DNA from 4 places in the Streptomyces sp. NBC_00390 genome. Region 2 is predicted to be linked to each of the others. Evidence: riboswitches for the same ligand, from Rfam matches in the RefSeq annotation. Region 2 holds a riboswitch; each other region holds the start of a gene.
The links. A riboswitch is a leader RNA that binds a small molecule or an ion and turns the genes downstream of it on or off. The one in region 2 is predicted to bind cyclic di-AMP.
Positions count from the first base shown of each region.

Region 1: it holds a riboswitch for cyclic di-AMP, as region 2 does, so the genes downstream of both, OHS70_RS03350 (M23 family metallopeptidase) here and OHS70_RS19345 (M23 family metallopeptidase) in region 2, are expected to answer to the same signal.
Region 3: it holds a riboswitch for cyclic di-AMP, as region 2 does, so the genes downstream of both, OHS70_RS08355 (transglycosylase SLT domain-containing protein) here and OHS70_RS19345 (M23 family metallopeptidase) in region 2, are expected to answer to the same signal.
Region 4: it holds a riboswitch for cyclic di-AMP, as region 2 does, so the genes downstream of both, OHS70_RS09220 (M23 family metallopeptidase) here and OHS70_RS19345 (M23 family metallopeptidase) in region 2, are expected to answer to the same signal.

Region 1 covers NZ_CP107945.1:797,246-800,427, reverse strand. Annotated here, with positions in the region: gene OHS70_RS03360 (DUF6126 family protein) at 14-139, shown strand; gene OHS70_RS03355 (tyrosine-protein phosphatase) at 151-963, opposite strand; cyclic di-AMP (ydaO/yuaA leader) riboswitch at 1,735-1,893, shown strand; gene OHS70_RS03350 (M23 family metallopeptidase) at 1,898-2,926, shown strand; gene OHS70_RS03345 (SGNH/GDSL hydrolase family protein) at 3,109-3,182, shown strand, end outside.
Region 2 covers NZ_CP107945.1:4,414,681-4,417,862, forward strand. Annotated here, with positions in the region: gene OHS70_RS19340 (PP2C family protein-serine/threonine phosphatase) at 19-1,185, shown strand; cyclic di-AMP (ydaO/yuaA leader) riboswitch at 1,400-1,554, shown strand; gene OHS70_RS19345 (M23 family metallopeptidase) at 1,566-2,612, shown strand; gene OHS70_RS19350 (PrsW family intramembrane metalloprotease) at 2,783-3,182, opposite strand, start outside.
Region 3 covers NZ_CP107945.1:2,007,839-2,011,020, forward strand. Annotated here, with positions in the region: gene OHS70_RS08355 (transglycosylase SLT domain-containing protein) at 347-1,213, opposite strand; cyclic di-AMP (ydaO/yuaA leader) riboswitch at 1,218-1,378, opposite strand; gene OHS70_RS08360 (FAD-binding oxidoreductase) at 1,774-3,159, opposite strand.
Region 4 covers NZ_CP107945.1:2,254,350-2,257,531, forward strand. Annotated here, with positions in the region: gene OHS70_RS09215 (GntR family transcriptional regulator) at 1-267, opposite strand, end outside; gene OHS70_RS09220 (M23 family metallopeptidase) at 483-1,253, opposite strand; cyclic di-AMP (ydaO/yuaA leader) riboswitch at 1,266-1,431, opposite strand; gene OHS70_RS09225 (M16 family metallopeptidase) at 1,659-3,026, opposite strand; gene OHS70_RS09230 (M16 family metallopeptidase) at 3,044-3,182, opposite strand, start outside.

The sequences.
Region 1 (3,182 bases), 3.6 Mb from region 2:
AGAAAGGTCCGTCATGTCACAGCAGCAGGAGGAGCGGTTCCCCCGAGGCCTGGTGATCAGGCTGTTCGTCTACCTGATAGCCGGTCACCTCTTCGCCGGCTTCCTCTATCTGCTCTTCCTGGTGGGCGGCAAGGGGTAGCGCGCAAGGCGTCACGCCTCGTCGAGGAGCCGTTCGCGCAGGCGCTCGCGCGTCTCGGGGGAGAGCCCCAGGCCATCGGAGAGATAGCGCTCCGTGCCGCCCCACGTCTCCTCGATCGTTTCGAAGGCCGCGGCCAGATACTCGGCGCGGGCGTCGAACAGCGGGGCGAGCAGCTCCATGACCTCGGGGGACATCGCGGCGGGGGAGTTGTCTTTGCGCCGGACCTTGTAGCGGCGGTGGGGGTCGTTGGACTTGAGGTAGTCCGCCTCGATCGCGTCGCGGTCCACGCCGACCGCGAGCAAGGACACCGCGATCGACAGACCGGCCCGGTCCTTGCCGGCGGCGCAGTGCATGAGCGCAGGGACGCTGTCCTCGGCCAGTGCGTGCAGCACCCGGCTGTGCTCGCCGGTGCGCTCCTTGATGATCATCCGGTACGACGCGGACATCCGGCCCGCGGCCTTGCCGTCCGCGAGGATCGACTTCAGCTGGTCGAGGTTGCCCTCGCGCACCATCGTCCAGAACTCCGCGCCGTCGGCCGGGTCGCTGAGCGGCAGGTTCACATTGCGTACGCCCGGAAGATCGACGTCGGGACCCTCCAGCTTCTGGTCCGCGGCGTTGCGGAAGTCGAAGATCGTGTGCAGCCCGAGCCCGGAGAGGAACGCCGCATCGCTCGCCGTCGCGTTCGCCAGGTGACCGCTGCGGAAGAGCCTCCCGTACCGCACCCGCCGGCCGTCCGCCGTCGGCAGTCCGCCCACATCCCGGAAGTTACGAACTCCGGCCAGCTCGGGTTCTGTCGACGGGGTCTGCGGCAGCTGCTGCGTCACGTGGACTCCTGAGGTGACTGCCATCGGCGCGGCTCGCCGACGGTGGCGTGATGTGGCTCCCGACGATACGACACCCGTTTATCGGGCAATCATCTCGGCCGTCCTGCAGGGGCGTTGCGCCGTCCGCCCTGGTCGCGGCGAGTGATCCGGGGATCCGGCTGGTTCGGACCAGGCCCCGGTCGATGCGGCCACCCGCGCCCGAGCGGGACCGGAAGCGACTTCCCGTCCCTGTGCGCCGTGTCGACGCGCCTGACACGTGTATACGGAGAGTCACCCGGATGCTTTCGCATTCCTCGGCGGAGGGGAGCCGGTCGAATTCAATGCCGTCCCCCGACCTCGTCGGCGGTGAATAGAAGGATCGCCGAGGCCCCACGGCGGAGTAATGGAGTGATGTGCATCACTTTTCCTCGACCCACGGAAGGGCGAATTGCGTTGATCGTCGTGGGGCTTGATCGGTGAGTGGCGGTGTAAATCATTAAATGGTGCTTCTGTCCGAATTGGATGGTTCCGGTATGGCGTGCCCTGATGTGGGGCGCGCTGGAATCGGGTCGTGAGCAGGGTCATATTTGTGACCGTCCGTGGCCGGGCCTCGAGGTCGAATTCCGTTGTCGGCGCGGGGGGCGAAGATCCGCGATCCACGGAGCGTGACGGGAAATCCGCAGCGCTTTCCCCGCTCGGCATTACTTCCGGAAATCGGCGGCTTGTTCCGGCCCGACAAACTCGCTTACGGTCACCGCAATCCGGACGGACCGCCCAATCCTGCCGCTGTCCGGAATTCGATCCCATCCACGTGTGGCAGGAGCGGGGGACCCAGGTAGTACGCCGCATCCGATCAAATCGGACGGCTTGGGGTGAAGTCGGACATTTTGTCCGGCCGGGCAGCTCCAGCCCGAACCCGACAGCTCACCTCGCCGGCGCCGGAGAGGAATGCGCCATGCCCGCAAAGGGTAAGCACCGTCGTCCCAAGTCCAACCGGATCACCCGCGGCTTCATCGCCGCCGGTACGGGTGGCGCCGCCATCGCCCTCCCGCTGATGGGTGCCACCGGCGCACACGCCGCAGCCAAGGCCGCGCCCGCCACGGCACCTGCCGCCGCGTCCGGGAAGGCACATGCTGCTGCCCCGGCCACCTTCTCGGCCGGATCGGCAGCCCATGCGCCGGCCGGCAAGAAGGCCACCACCTACTCGGTCGTCCCCGGCGACCACCTCTCCAAGATCGCCGCTGAGCATGATGTGCGCGGTGGCTGGCAGAGCCTGTACGCGGACAACCGCGAAGCCGTCGGCGAGAATCCCTCGCTGATCCACCCCGGCCTCAGGCTGACGATCAACGGCAAGGGGAAGGCGAAGACTTCCGAGGCAAAGGCCACCGAGAAGTCCGAGTCCCCGTCCGAGTCGCAGACCCGGCCGTCCGGTGACGACGCGCGGCCCGCCCCGGCGGACACGGCAGAGCCTGTCGAGCAGCAGTCCTCCGAGCCGAGCGCCGAGCAGACCTCCGCCCCCGAGCAGTCCTCCGAGCCGAGCGCCGAGCAGACCTCCGCCCCCGAGCAGGCCTCCGGCTCCGGCTTCGCCGCACCCATCGAGGGCGCGCCGATGTCCACCGCCTACCGCACCGCCGGCGCGATGTGGTCCAGCGGTTACCACACCGGCGTCGACTTCGCCGCCGCCACGGGCACCTCCGTCAAGTCCGTGACTGCCGGCACCGTCGTCTCGGCCGGCTGGGGCGGCGCGTACGGCAACCAGGTCGTCATCCAGCACACCGACGGCACCTACTCCCAGTACGCCCACCTCTCCTCGCTGTCCATCTCCAGCGGCGAGTCGGTGACCGGCGGCCAGCAGATCGGCCTGTCCGGCAACACCGGCAACTCCTCGGGTCCGCACCTCCACTTCGAGATCCGCACCGGACCCGGCTACGGCTCCGACGTCGACCCGCTGGCCTACCTGCGCCAGAACGGCGTCTCCATCTGACCGCCCTGACTCCCTGACAGGTTCGGGCGCTGTTGGACCGGCTCCCCCGTCACCGCTCACGCGGGGCGGGGGAGCCGGGGTATTCCGGCTTGGGCGAAACTTGACCGGTGGCAAAGATCACCCCGCGTCAACCCCTCCTTACGGTCGCGTAGGTCACACCCGTAAGGGAAAGATGTGCTCCCGTGGCAGACGATTCGAGAACAGGGAACAGCGGCGGAATCGGGTCGTACGCGGCGATCGGTGACAGCTTCACCGA
Region 2 (3,182 bases):
CCGGGCAGGAGAACGGCATTGGGGCGAGAGCAGGGCAGGATCTGGAGCGCTCAGAGCCTCGTCCGAGCGCTGCCCCCGCTGATGATCGTCGGTGGGGTGGTCTTCGATCTGCTGACTCCGCCCCAGTTCACCGCGGTCCCGATGTTCGCGGCGGCTCCGCTGGTCGCCGCACCGCTCTTCAGCTGGTTCATGACATTGCTGACCGGGATCGCGGCGGTCATGGGTGTGACCGGCCTGCACTTCTACAACCAGTCCATCGGGGAGATCACGTCGTACACCGAGGTGAGCACCGTGGTCACCGTCTCGGCGCTCGCCCTGCTGATCAACACGGTCGTCCGGCGCAGTGGCGAGCGGCTCGCCTCCGCGCGGGGGATCGCAGAGGCGGCGCAGCGGGCCGTGCTGCCGGAACCGGCGGGGCGGATCGGCGGACTGCAGGTGGCTGCCCGTTACGAGGCCGCCCAGGCGGACGCGTTCATCGGCGGCGACCTGTTCGCCGTGCAGGAGACGCCGCACGGTGTGCGGCTGATTGTCGGGGACGTACGCGGCAAGGGGATGGGCGCGGTGGCGGTCGTGGCCGTCATCGTCGGGGCCTTCGGCGAGGCGGCCGAGCAGGAGAGCTCGCTGGAGGGCGTGGCCCGGCGGCTGGAGCGGGCACTGGCCCGCGAGACCCCCCTGCGGGAGGGGCTGGACGCAGTCGAGAGCTTCACCACCGCCGTACTGGGCGAGATCCCGCGCGAGGGCGGCCTGGTGCGGCTGGTGAACCGAGGCCATCCGGATCCGCTGGTGCTGCGCGGCGACGGGAAGGTGGACAGCCTGGTGCCGTCCACGGCGTCGCTTCCCCTGGGAATGGGGGACTTGGGGATGTGGCCGGACCGGGCGGAGGAGTATCGGGTGCCCGCCGGGTCCACGCTGCTGTTCTACACCGACGGGCTGTCCGAGGCCCGCGATGCCGACGGGGTGTTCTACGCCCCCCGGGCGCGGCTGTCCGGCCGGCTGTTCGCCGGGCCGGAGGAACTGCTCGACGCGGTGGTCGCCGACGTACGGCGGCACACCGGCGGTGGGGCGAACGACGACATGGCGCTGCTGGCGGTCGCCCGGCCCGCCGAGAGGCGGCCGGAGCCGGGCGCGAAGGTGCCCGTGACGGCCGCGGAGGAGGAGTCGCGGCCCCGCCGCCACGCTGTGTGATCGAAGGACACCACTCCGCATAACATTTGACGAACTGTCAGAACAGGGAGTGTCCTGAGTGGCGATCAAGTCGCCCGATTCCGGATGGTTGTGTCCAGATAAGTCCTGGCCAAAGCCGTTAATGATCAGTCGGAACGGCTTGGAATCCGGCCCCCGTGTCTATTAACGTTCGATAACGCAGCGCGGTCGTCACAACCGTCGCAAGAGACGGCACCGTGCGCACGCGCCGAATCCCGCAAGGGAACCGGGGAACCACCAATTGGGGTGAATCGGGCGTCTTTTGCCGTGCTGTCGCGGCCGAAGCGCCTGTAGGAGACCTTCCTGCTCCGAACCCGTCAGCTAACCCGGTAGGCGAGAAGGAAGGAAAGGAGTGCGCCTTCGTGGCGTCCAACATGCCTGCCCCCGAGGCCCCCTTCGTAACGAGTCCCTTCGGTGACGATGCTGGGGAGCGGGAGTGGGAGGAATGGAACCCCACCGCGGACTCCGTCCGTCCGGTGCGCGGCCGGCACCGCGTCGTCAAGCAGCGCGGCGGTCTCGCCCGTAGCTCCACGGTGCTCGGCGTCGGTGTGATCGCCGCAGTCGGCGCGGGCGGCATGGCCACCGCGCAGGACAAGCCGGCGGTCTCGATATCGCTTCCCGACGCGATCACGGACAAACTCCCCGACGCCAAGTCCCTGCCGGGCGTCGGCTCCCTCATGTCCGACGACTCGGACTCCGGGAACGACAACACCACGACGCTCGGCGGCGTGACGACCGCCGCCGCCGGCGGCGACACGGCGGGCTCCCAGCGGACTGCCGACGCGGGCGAGGCGCTGCGCGCCCGGATCCTGCAGCAGGCCGAGCAGCAGCAGGCCGAGGTGGACGCCGAGGCGAAGGCCGCAGCCGAGAAGGCCGCAGCCGAGCAGGCCGCCGCCCTGGCCGAGAAGCAGCAGACCGCGGCAGAGGCCAAGGCCGCGGAGGAGAAGCGCAAGGCCGAGGAGGCCGCCGCGGCCAAGGCGGAGGCCGAGCGCCTCGCCAAGCTCGCCGCGAGCTACTCGCTGCCCACCTCCTCGTACACGATCACCTCCACCTACGGCGAGTCCGGCTCCATGTGGTCCTCCGGCCAGCACACCGGCCTGGACTTCGCGGCCCCGACGGGCACGCCGGTCAAGGCGGTGCACGGCGGCACCGTCAAGTCGGCCGGCTGGTCCGGTTCGTACGGCTACCGCATCGTCCTCGAGCTCGAGGACGGCACCGAGGTCTGGTACGCCCACCTCTCCTCGATGACCGCCACCGCCGGCCAGAAGGTGACCACCGGCGAGACGATCGGCCGCGTCGGCGCGACCGGCAACGTCACCGGGCCTCATCTGCACCTCGAGGTGCACACCGCGGGCGGCTCGGGTCTCGACCCGATGGCGTGGCTGCGGGACAAGGGCCTCACCGTCTGACGGTCCCCACCGGCCGTTCACCGCTTTTCCCGTCCGGATCGCCCGCCCCCTCACCCCCGTGGTGAGTACGGGGCCGGGCGGTTTCCGGCTGCCCGCGCACCGGTGGCGGCACCGCGTACCCCGGCGGTCGTGGTGCCCCCAGACGTCTGGGCTGCCGGTCCCGCCCTTCGTCAGATCCGGTAGGGGTTGGGCCCGCCGTAGTTGCGGTACGGAGGCGGCACCCGCACCCGTCCGGTGGCCTGCGCCGCATAGCTGAGCGAGGGACCGGCCACCTCCCTGCGCTGCCACAGATGGTGGAGCAGCTCCTGCTCGCGTTCCGTGAAGTCCGGGCCCATCGCGCCGCGGTGGGCCCGGTGGCGCAGAAACGCGAGCGAGGTCGCGAACGCCTCGTACTCCGAGACGGCATGCCCCGCCGCCGGGCCGTAGGTCCGCCGGGCGAAGTCGCGGGCCATCGTGCGCGCCCGCATGGACGACAGCGCGGGCGGCTCGGCGGGCAGCAGCCAGCCGGCCGCGGCGTACGCGGGCAACTGCAGGGATATCGTGCGCAGCTCGCGCTGCCTGGTCCATATC
Region 3 (3,182 bases), 2.4 Mb from region 2:
GGCAATGACTGACGGCCCTGGGGCCGGCCAGGGCCGGGCCGTTGGCGGCCCGACGGTCCCCGGGCTGGTCACGGCAGGGGCCGTTGGCGGTTCCTGGGAGTGGGGGGTTTCCATGGGGGCGATGACTGACGGCCCCGGGGCCGGCCAGAGCGGGCGACCTTGGTGGTTGGCGGCCAGGACCGGGTCGTCAAGGTCGTGGCAGGGTGTCGGTCCGAAAGGCGCCGGGAGGCCGGAGGACTCGGCCACCGTCGGGCTCCGGCCCGATGTCGGCCCGCCGCACTCCGGCTGTCAGGGCAGCACAATGCCCGGGGCTCCGCCGAACCCCGGGCATCGCAGAGCTGTCGGGTCAGTAGGGACCGTTCACGTTGTCGATCGAACCGTACTTGTCGGCGGCGTAGTTGCACGCGGCCGTGATGTTGGCGACGGGGTCGAAGGGGTCCATCGCGGTGCCCGGGACGTGGTAGGCGGCGAAGGTCGGGTCGATGACCTGGAGGAGTCCCTTGGAGGGCGTTCCGGCCGCGGCGTTGGAGTCCCAGTTGTTCATGGCCTGCGGGTTGCCGGAGGACTCGCGCATGACGTTGCGGTGGATGCCCTCGTAGGTGCCCGGAATGCCCTCCCGGCCCATGATGTCCAGCGACTCCCTGATCCAGCCGTCGAGGTCGTTGGTGTACACCGGGGCGGCCTGCGGGGCCGACTCCGGCGCGGACTGCGTGGCAGCGCCGCTCTCGGCGGCCGGTGCGCTGGAGCGCTCGGAACGGTCGGCACGGTCGGACGAGGAAGGCCGCTTCTCGGCGGGGGCCGGCGTCTCCGCCTTTGCCTCTGCCTTTGCCTTGGTCTTTGCCTTCGCGCCGACCGTCAGCTTGAGGCCCGGGTGAATGAGCGAGGGGTTGTCGCCGACGGCCTCGCGGTTGTCCTTGTACAGCTGCTTCCAGCCGCCGCTCAGCGAATGCTGGCCCGCGATCTTGTAAAGGGAGTCGCCGGGCACCACGGAATAGGTGACGGGCCTGATCTTCTCAGCGGCCACCTTCGTGGCGACGGCGACGGTCGGTGCCACGGCCTGTTCGGCGGCCACGGCCGTCGTCGGCTGCGCCGCGCCGGCGGAGGTCGCTCCCAGCATCGGGAGGGCGAGTGCGGCACCGCCGGTACCCGCGGCGACGAAACTGCGAGTGAGGGGGCTGGACTTGGGACGGCGGTGCTTACCCTTTGCAGGCATGACGAATTCCTCTCCGTCGCCTGCGAGGTGAGCTGTCGGGTTCGGGCTGGAGATGCCCGGTCGCACGGGGAGTGCGACTTCACCCCGAGCCGTTCCGGATGCCGGATCGGCGCTTACCTGGGTCCCCCGCTCCTGCCTACGTCCGTGAGTGGGTGCGGTTCCGGACAGCGGCAGGATTCGGCGGTCCGTCCGGATTGAGGTGACCGTAGGCGAGGCCCATCGGATGGAACAAGCCCGAAATTCACACCACAATCCGCCCAATGAATCCGATCATGGGAAATGCGTGATCAATTCCTGGCAGTACTGCTCAACTTGCCACCCCTGGAAGGGAAATGAACCGAGGGACAAAACTGCACATCTCTGCACTCGTGACCCATATCACTCACAACAACAGGAACAGTCGTCGCCGTGACGGCGCATCAGAAAGCGACAAGCGGGGTAACTTGTCGCTATAGAGACACCTCTATAGAAATTCGGACTAATCACCCCACATGCCGCGTTCTCCCTCATGATCGGGAACGGTGCAGTTCAGAGCCTCAGGGGCGGCGTCGGAGGGCTGCTCAGGGTGCGATGTTGTGGTTCAGGCGGAAGAGGTTGCCGGGGTCGTAGCGCCGCTTGAGTGCCACCAGGCGGTCGTAGTTCTGCCGGTAGTTGGTCCGCACCCGGTCCTGGTCGTCCTGGTCCATGAAGTTCACATAGCCGCCGGCCATGGAGTACGGCCGGAGGGCGGCGGCGTAGTCGCGGGCCCAGCCGGTGGCGGCGTCGCAGTCGGCGCGCGTCAGCAGGGTCGGGCTGAGAGCCGTCGAGAAGCCGGCGTCCCGGTAGGCGAAGGCGGTCTCCTCGGGCCCCACCCGGTGGCAGGCACCGTCGATGGGGAAGATCACCGTCGTGCTCTGGATCGTGGGGGTGGTGGCGCCGTACTCGACATGCGCGTCGAGCGCCCCGTCGGGCAGACCGTGGCTGAAGGTGCCCTTCCAGTAGTGGAAGAGGCCCGCCGGCAGCAGCTCGTCGAAGAGAGTGTTGATCACCGGATAAGGCATCCGATCGAGGTGCCGCCCCACGACCGGTCCGAGACCGGCGAGCCGTGCACGGATGCGGTCGTCCTGGTCCCGGGGGCCGCTCCAGCAGGTCACGACTGCGCACAGGGGCCGCCCGTGCCACCGCTCGGGCAGGAAGGGCAGCGCCGGCCCGAGTCCCACGACGAGCAGCGCGCCGAGCTCGTCCCCGGAGTCAGCGATCAGCTCGCGGTACCCCCGCATCACGTCGGCGTCCAGGGGATAGAACGTCGGCCCGCCGAGGATGTCGGCCACAGGATGCAGCCGGTACTCGAACGATGCGACGACCCCGAAGTTGCCGCCTCCGCCCCGCAGCGCCCACAGCAGGTCCGCCTCGTGCTCCGGCGTACAGGTCCGGAATGATCCATCGGCCGTGACCACATCCGCCGAGAGCACATTGTCGCAGGCCAGACCGCATCTCCGGGCCAGATGACCCATGCCGCCCCCGGTGGTCAGACCGCCGATTCCGGTGGTGGAGACGACACCACCCGTGGTCGCCAGGCCGAAGGCGTGCGTGGCGTGGTTGAGATCCGCCCAGGTGCAGCCGCCCTCGGCCCGAGCGGTGCGCGCCCCGGGATCGACCCGGATGCCGCGCATGCCCCCGAGGTCGAGCACCAGGCCGTCGTCGCAGGTGCCGTACCCGGCGACACTGTGGCTGCCGCCGCGCACCGCCAGCCGCAGATCCCGCTCGCGGGCGAAGTCGACGGCGGCGACGATGTCGGCCGTGTCAGCGGCCCGGACGATGATCGCCGGCCGCCTGTCGTGCACCGCGTTGTAGACCTTGCGGGCCTGCTCGTAGCCCGCGTCGCCGGGCCGGAGCACGTCGCCGTGTACAGCTTCCCGGAGCTGCTGCGCCTGTGTGTCGTCGAGTGCCGGTGTGAAGGTGGTCATGGCCGCCACCGCCTTTCCCTCAG
Region 4 (3,182 bases), 2.2 Mb from region 2:
CGCCCCCAGGGGCTCCAGCAGCAGCCGGATCTCCAGGAGGTCGGCCGCCTCCTGCTCGGTGGGTTCGGCGACATGGGCGCCGGCGTGCCGGCGGCTGACGACGAAGCCCTCGGACTCCAGGGTGCGCAGGGCCTCGCGGACCGGGACCCGGGAGACCCCGTAGCGGCGGGCGAGCTGTTCCTCGGTCAGTCTGCTGCCGCGCTCGAACACACCGGAGACGATGTCGTCGCGGATCGCCGTGCATACCGAGTGCGCGGGAATGCGCATGACCGAACCTCCGCTTTAATTCGCGCGAAACGCTGCCGACGGTGTGCGTTCCCACCCCTGTTCCTGGCCGTGACTCTATTGCAATCGGCGTGATTTTCCGATGGCAGACCGAAATTCATGGATATCTTTTGGCCAGTACAAGTAACGCCGAAGGCCCTGGCGGCGGGCCAGGGCCTTCGATGTGGTGCGGGGGTCGGTTGCGGGCGGCGCGGGCCTCAGACCGTGACGCCGCGGGCGCGCAGGTACGCGAGCGGGTTGATGTCGGAGCCGTAGTCCGCGGTGGTCCGGGCCTCGAAGTGGAGGTGCGGGCCTGTGGAGTTGCCGGTGGAGCCCGCCCGACCGATCTGCTGGCCGGGGATGACCCGCTGGCCGACCGAGACGCCGATGGACGAGAGGTGACCGTACTGGGTGTACGTGCCGTCGTTCATCCGGATCACGACGTTGTTGCCGTACGCACCGCCCCAGCCCGCCTCGACGACCGTGCCGGAGCCGACGGCCACGACCGAGGTGCCGGAGGCGGCATGGAAGTCGATGCCGGTGTGGCTGCCGGAGGACCACTGCGCACCGCCGGCCTGGTAGGCGGTGGAGACGTAGGAGCCGGCGACGGGCAGCTGGAAGGAGTTGAGGCGACGGCGCTCGGCCTCACGGGCGGCGCGCTCCTTGGCCTCGCGGGCGGCCTTGACGCGGGCCTCGGCCTTGCGCTTGGCCTCGGCCGCGGCCTTGGCCTGGGCGGCGGCCCTGGCGGCCTCCTCCTTCTGCGCGGCAGCCTGGTCGGCGACCTCGTCGGCGACGGTGTCCACCGCCACGACCTGCGTCAGGCCGGTGTCCTCGGGCGAGGGGGCTTCGGCGTCGGCAGCGAGGGCCGGAGAGGCGAGGGTTCCGATGACGCCGGTGGTGGCGAGGGTCGCGACGGTGGCCATACCCGCGCTGCGACGCGCCAGCCGGCTCGGACCACGATGTTTCCCGGTGGCACGGGTGAACGCCATGAAGAGGCTGGTCCTTTCCTTCCTTCTCGCCTACCGGGTTAGCTGACGGGTTCGGAGCAGGAAGGTCTCCTACGGGCACCTCCGCACGGGGTGTGAAGGCGACCGATTCACCCCAGGGACTGAGTGGGTCCCCGGCTCCCCAGGCTCGCGCCTGACGGGGACTCGGCGATGACTGTCCGTGCCGCGGATGCGGCGGGCTACGGCGAACAGCCGGATTGACGCTAGGCCGATCTTCATCCGATCGCCAAAAATTCAGCACCTTTTGTAGCGCACGCCACAGGGCATAGCCCCAACTGCCGCATGAAAACGGACAAAAGACGGAACCCCGGCATCACACCTGAAGCCGGGGTTCCACTTGTCGGTTTTGAGTTGTATGTCTGCTGCGCCGGTCGTCCCGCGGCTCAATCAGCCGCTGACGACGGTCACTTCACCGATACCGAGCGCCCTCACCGGCTCCTCGATCTGCGACGCGTCACCGACAAGCACCGTGACCAGCCGGTCCACCGGGAAGGCGTTGACGGCCGCCGCGGTCGCCTCGACCGTACCCGTCTCGGCCAGCCGCCTGTACAGCTCCGCCTGGTAGTCGTCCGGGAGGTGCTGCTCGACCTGGTCGGCGAGCGTGCCCGCCACGGACGCCGCCGTCTCGTACTTCAGCGGGGCGACGCCCACCAGGTTCTGCACGGCGACGTCGCGCTCGGCATCGGTCAGGCCCTCGGCCGCCAGTGTGCGCAGCACCCTCCACAGGTCGTCCAGCGCCGGGCCGGTGTTGGGCGTGTCGACCGAGCCGCTGATGGCGAGCATCGACGCACCGGTGCCGTCGGGCGCGGACCGGAGCACCTGGCCGAAGGCCCGTACGCCGTAGGTGTAGCCCTTCTCCTCGCGCAGCACGCGGTCGAGGCGGGAGGTGAGGGTGCCGCCCAGGCAGTACGCGCCCAGCACCTGGGCCGGCCAGACGCGGTCGTGGCGGTCCGGGCCGATGCGGCCGATGAGCAGCTGGGTCTGCACCGCCCCGGAACGGTCCACGATGACCACCCGGCCGGTGTCGTCCGCGGTGATCGGCGGTACCGGACGTGACTCGGTCCTGTCACCGGTCCAGGCGCCGAGGGTGTCGGCGAGCACGGCGTCCAGATCGACTCCCGTGAGGTCACCGACGATCACGGCAGTGGCGGTGGCGGGCCGCACATGGGCGGCGTAGAAGGCCCGCACCGCCGCGGAGTCGATCCGCGCCACGGTCTCCTCCGTGCCCTGACGCGGCCGCGACATGCGCGAGCTCGCAGGGAAGAGCTCCTTGGAGAGCTGCTTGGCGGCGCGCCGGGCCGGGTTCGCCGTCTCGTGCGGGATCTCGTCCAGCCGGTTGCGCACCAGGCGATCGACCTCGCTGTCGGCGAACGCGGGCGTCCGCAGTGCCTCGGCCAGCAGGCCGAGCGCCTTGGGCAGCCGGGAGGCCGGGACCTCCAGGGAGACCCGGACGCCGGGGTGGTCGGCGTGCGAGTCGAGCGTGGCGCCGCAGCGCTCGAGCTCGGCCGCGAACTCCTCGGCGCTCCGCTTGTCGGTGCCCTCCGACAGGGCACGCGCCATGATCGTGGCGACGCCGTCCAGACCGTCCGGCTCGGCGTCCAGCGGGGCGTCGAGGAAGATCTCGACGGCCACCACCTGCTGGCCGGGGCGGTGGCAGCGCAGCACGGTCAGACCGTTCCCCAGCGTGCCGCGCTCGGGCGCGGGGAAGGCCCAGGGCCGGGCGGTGCCGGGGGTGGGCTGCGGGTGGAAGTCCATGGTCACGGCAGCGTCACTCACTGGTCCGCGCCCTCCTGCTCGTCGTTGTCGGCGGAGGTGTCCGCCGAGCCGGCCTCGTCGCCTTCCTCGCCCTTGTCCTCGGCTGCGGGCTCGTACACGAGGACCGCCCTGTTGCTGGGGTGCAGCCGGGCCTTG